DNA from 2 places in the Arthrobacter sp. 05T47 genome. Region 1 is predicted to be linked to the other one. Evidence: riboswitches for the same ligand, from Rfam matches in the RefSeq annotation. Region 1 holds a riboswitch; the other holds the start of a gene.
The links. A riboswitch is a leader RNA that binds a small molecule or an ion and turns the genes downstream of it on or off. The one in region 1 is predicted to bind glycine.

Region 1 (2,387 bases):
ATGGCCAGCAGCGCCTGGGCGGTGCAGATGTTGGAGGTGGCCTTCTCACGGCGGATGTGCTGCTCACGGGTCTGCAGGGCCAGACGGTAGGCGGGGACGCCCGCGTTGTCCTTGGAGACGCCAACAATTCGGCCGGGAAGCGTGCGTTCCATGCCTTCGCGCACCGCCATGTAGGCCGCGTGCGGGCCGCCGAAGAACAGCGGCACGCCCAGGCGCTGCGTGGAGCCGACGGCGATGTCCGCGCCCTGCTCGCCCGGAGGGGTGATCAAGGTCAGGGCCAGAAGGTCCGCTGCCACGGTGACCAGGGCGCCGCGGCCTTTGGCCTCTGCGATCACGGCGGACTGGTCCCACACCCGGCCGGAAACGCCCGGCTGCTGCAGGACGACGCCGTTGATGTCGCCGGCGGGCAGTCCCTGGGAGAGGTCGGCGACCTCGACCTCGAAGCCCAATGCGTCGGCGCGGCCCCGCACAATGGCGATGGTCTGCGGGAGGCAGTCGGCGTCGAGGACGGTCTTGCCGTCGCGGGCACCTGCGTTCTGTCCTGCGGACTTATTTGCCCTGCGCATCAGGAGCACGGCTTCGGCGACGGCGGTGGCCTCGTCGAGGAGGGACGCATTGGCGACCGGCAGCGCGGTGAGGTCCTGGACCATGGTCTGGAAGTTCAGCAGTGCCTCGAGCCGGCCCTGGGAGATCTCCGGCTGGTAGGGCGTGTAGGCCGTGTACCAGGCGGGGGCCTCGAGGATGTTGCGGCGGATGACCGGCGGCGTGACGGTGTCGTAATAGCCCTGGCCGATCATCTGCACGGCGGTCTTGTTCTTGGAAGCCAGCTTGCGCAGTTCGGCCAGCACCTCAACTTCGCTGAGGGCGCTGTCCAGGCTGAGCGGCTTTTCCTGGCGAATGGAAGCGGGGAGTGCATTGTCTACGAGGCCGTCTACGCTGTCGTAGCCGACGGCCTTGAGCATGGTGTCGATGTCTGTTTGGCGGCGCGCACCGATATGGCGGTCTGCGAACGTGGACGGGGACGACTGAATCGTCATGAGGAACTCCATAATTCAGGTGGCACATAGTGCCACGATGATTCGGGTTCCTCCCCGCTCTGTATTGGACCTGAGAGTTTCCGCGTTGCCTGCTGTTAGCAGGCGCCACTTGCACCGTCGGTGAGCCCGGTTTCCCGGACTGCTTTCCAGAGTTGCCTTGCCGCGGCGGTACGTGGGCCTGAGAGATTCCTGGGGAGGATTTGCTCCTACGGCGCCTGCTGAACGTACCGGCAGGACTCTCCCGCCGCAGATCATAAGCTGTGCCACTGGTGGGTGACACGGCTCACACGTTACTTGTTGCGGGGGCCGGTTGCAAGAGGTGGGTCCGTATGACGCGTTGTTTGACGATAACAACCGCAAGCCGGTCCGCGTCCGCGAGGCTAGGCCAACTAGTCCGCCGGCCGGGGAGGTTCGTGGAGGCCGAATGCCGAGCCTTGGAGGTATGGCACGGCACCGGAGTCGCCGGAAGCGGACGACGGCGGGAAGTCCCGCCGTCGTCCGCTTCCCGTTTGGTGCCCTTACAGTCTGTGATACTCCGGAGCCGCCCACCGGGCACCTGCGGAATCGGCCTTGCTGGCCGGCTGGCCTGCGTACGTCCAGACACACGGCCGGCCGGCATCACTCGGGAGGAGCTGGCCCTCGTGCATCGAGATGCTCGCTCCGGCCGGGCTCTGCCAGACTCCGGTCAGTTCGCAGTGGGTGCCCGTGGCTTGCCGCCGCGGCGCTGAGAGTTTGACGATCCTGCGTGCCCGTTTCTCGGCTACGGGAAATCTCTTCTTCACGATGACGCTCCTGTCCGTTCCCGGTAGGTGCTTTCGGGAACATCAGTGATGAACATGTGTCCGGGGGCGTGGCTGATGGCGAAGGCGGGCCTTGATGCCATCACTGCGCTCTGCGGCGTCACGCCGCAGGCCCAGAAAACCGGCACTTCTCCCGGCCGGATCTCCACCGCGTCGCCGAAGTCGGGGAGGTTGATGTCGGCAATGCCGAGGTCCCCGGGCGTCCCGACGTGAACCGGGCTGCCGTGAACCTTAGGTACTTCCGACGTCACCCTGATGGCCGTTTGGACCAGTTCGGGCGGCATCGGGCGCATGGAGACCACCATCGGCCCGTGGATTCGGCCGGCAGGGGTGCACTCGATGTTCGTGCGGTACATGGGGACGTTGCGGCCGGTTTCGGTGTGCCGGAGCGGGACGCCCGCGCTGGCAAGCGCGGCTTCGAAGGTGAAACTGCAGCCGATGAGGACGCCTACCATGTCATCACGCCAGACCGATGCGACGTCCGTGACTTCGCCGGCAAGTTCGCCGTCCACCCACACCCGGTAGGCCGGGATGTCAGTGCGGATGTCCG
Region 2 (2,387 bases), on a different contig from region 1:
CTATACCGTCTGGACGGTACAGTTAAGAAATGCTCGGCCGGACAGGCATGATGGGAGGCATGCCCAGGAAACCCGTCGCCCGCGAGGCCGTTCTCCACGCCTTCGAATCCCTGCTCATCGAAGTCGGTGAACGCGCCGCGACGCTGGACGCCGTCGCGCGCCGGGCCGGAGTCTCCAAGGGGGGCCTGCTCTACCACTTCCCGACCAAGGAGGCGATGATCGCGGTCCTGCTCGAGCGACTGGACGGGCACCTCGCTGCCGATGTCGCCGCCATGGCTGAGGCCCCCGAGGGTGCGGCGGTGTACTTCATCAAGTCCTCGGTGTGGGCGGACACCCCCATGGACCGGGTGTTCGTCGCGGCCACGAGGCTCGCCGAGGTGGCGCACCAGGAGACCCTCCGCCGCTTCGCCGCCGCCCAGGCGAACTGGCTGGAACTGCTGGCTGCCGACGTCGGGCCCGCCATGGCGAAAGCCGTCCTGTACATGGGGGACGGGCTGTACTTCAACGCCATGCTGGGCCGGGGGCCGGGCGGGCAGCCGCCGGAAGTCAGTGACGACGTCGAGAGCCTCCTGGCCGCCGTCGAGAAGCTGCGCCGCTGACGGCCGCCGAGACCCGCCCGTCGAATACGCCGGAAGCCTGCGACTACGCCGGAACGAAGCGGCGTCCCCGCACGCCTGCGGCGAACTCGCGTGGCCGGACCTGTAACTTGGGGCCGCCGCCGGGAGGGAGTTTGCGGACGCGCGCCCGGCATAGGACAATGAGTGCTGTGACTGTTGTCACCCCAAATTGAATACGCCTTTGATCTGCGGCGGGAGAGTCCTGCAAGTAGGTACAAGCAGGCGCCGTAGGAGCAAATCCTCCCCAGGAATCTCTCAGGCCCATGTACCGCCGCGGCAAGGCATCTCTGGAAAGTAGCASGTGCGTCCCTAGCGCGCTGTGCTCACCGACGGTGCAAGCGGAGCCCCMCATYMSGGCTGCGCGGAAACTCTCAGGTCCAATACAGAGCGGGGAGGAACCCGAATCAATGTGGCGTACCSTGCGCCGCCTGAGTTATGGAGTTCCTTGTGACTGTTACCCCAGCCTCCACGTCCTTCGTTGACCGGCACATCGGCGCCCGCCGCCAGGCCGACGTCGACGCCATGCTGAAGGCTGTCGGCTACGACACCGTCGACGCCCTGGTGGACACCGCCGTTCCGAAGGACATCCGCCAGGACTCCGACCTCGCGCTCGACGCAGCCCTCAGCGAAGTGGAAGTCCTCGCCGAACTGCGCAAGCTGGCCGCGAAAAACAAGACCGCCGTGCAGATGATCGGGCAGGGCTACTACGACACCCTCACCCCGCCGGTAATCCGCCGCAACATCCTCGAAGCCCCGGCCTGGTACACCGCCTACACGCCCTACCAGCCGGAAATCTCCCAGGGCCGGCTCGAGGCGCTGCTGAACTTCCAGACCATGGTCCAGGACCTCGTCGGGCTGCCGATCGCCAACGCCTCGCTGCTGGACGAAGCCACCGCCGTCGCCGAGGCCGTGCTGATGATGCGCCGCGCGAACAAGAACAAGGCCGCCCACGACGGCAAGACCGTCTTGGACGCCGACTGCCTCCCGCAGACCATCGCGATCGTCAAGGGCCGCGCCGAGGCCCTCGGCTTCGAGGTCGAGGTTGCCGACCTCTCCAGGGGCCTGCCCGAGGGCGTCATCAACGGCGTCGTCCTGCAGCAGCCCGGCGTCTCCGGCCGCGTGTTCGACCACACCGCCGTGATCGCCGAAGCCAAGGAACGCGGCGCCCTCGTCACCGTCGCGGCCGACCTCCTCTCCCTGACCCTCATCACGTCCCCGGGCGAACAGGGCGCCGACATCGCCGTCGGCTCCGCCCAGCGCTTCGGCGTGCCGCTGTTCTTCGGCGGCCCGCACGCGGCCTACATGGCGGTCCAGAAGGGGCTCGAACGCTCCATGCCCGGCCGCCTCGTCGGCGTCTCCAAGGACAACGCGGGCGTCCCCGCCTACCGCCTGGCCCTGCAAACCCGCGAGCAGCACATCCGCCGGGAGAAGGCCACCTCGAACATCTGCACCGCCCAGGCGCTGCTGGCCATCGTGGCATCCTTCTACGCCGTCTACCACGGCCCCGACGGGCTGAAGGCAATCGCCCAGACCGTCCACGGCCACGCCAGGACCATCGCAGCCTCCCTGAAGACCGCCGGCTTCGACGTGCTGCACACCTCCTTCTTCGACACCATCACCGTCTCCGTGCCGGGCCGGGCAGCAGAGATCATCGCGGCCGCCGACGCCAAGGGCGTCAACCTGCGCGCCATCGACGCCGACACCGTCGGCATCTCCGCCGATGAGGCCACGACGGCGGCCATCGTCGCCGACGTCGTCGCCGCCTTCGGG

Region 2: linked by a shared signal. The riboswitch ahead of gcvP (aminomethyl-transferring glycine dehydrogenase) and the one ahead of gcvP (aminomethyl-transferring glycine dehydrogenase) in region 1 are both predicted to bind glycine.

Annotation. Positions count from the first base shown of each region.
Region 1 is NZ_JBFTKG010000043.1:4,623-7,009, forward strand. Features, by position in the region: gene gcvP (aminomethyl-transferring glycine dehydrogenase) at 1-1,049, opposite strand, end outside; glycine riboswitch at 1,087-1,192, opposite strand; glycine riboswitch at 1,194-1,291, opposite strand; gene AC1DEY_RS20390 (putative hydro-lyase) at 1,816-2,387, opposite strand, start outside.
Region 2 is NZ_JBFTKG010000024.1:65,351-67,737, forward strand. Features, by position in the region: gene AC1DEY_RS16135 (TetR/AcrR family transcriptional regulator) at 60-599, shown strand; glycine riboswitch at 800-898, shown strand; glycine riboswitch at 900-1,013, shown strand; gene gcvP (aminomethyl-transferring glycine dehydrogenase) at 1,053-2,387, shown strand, end outside.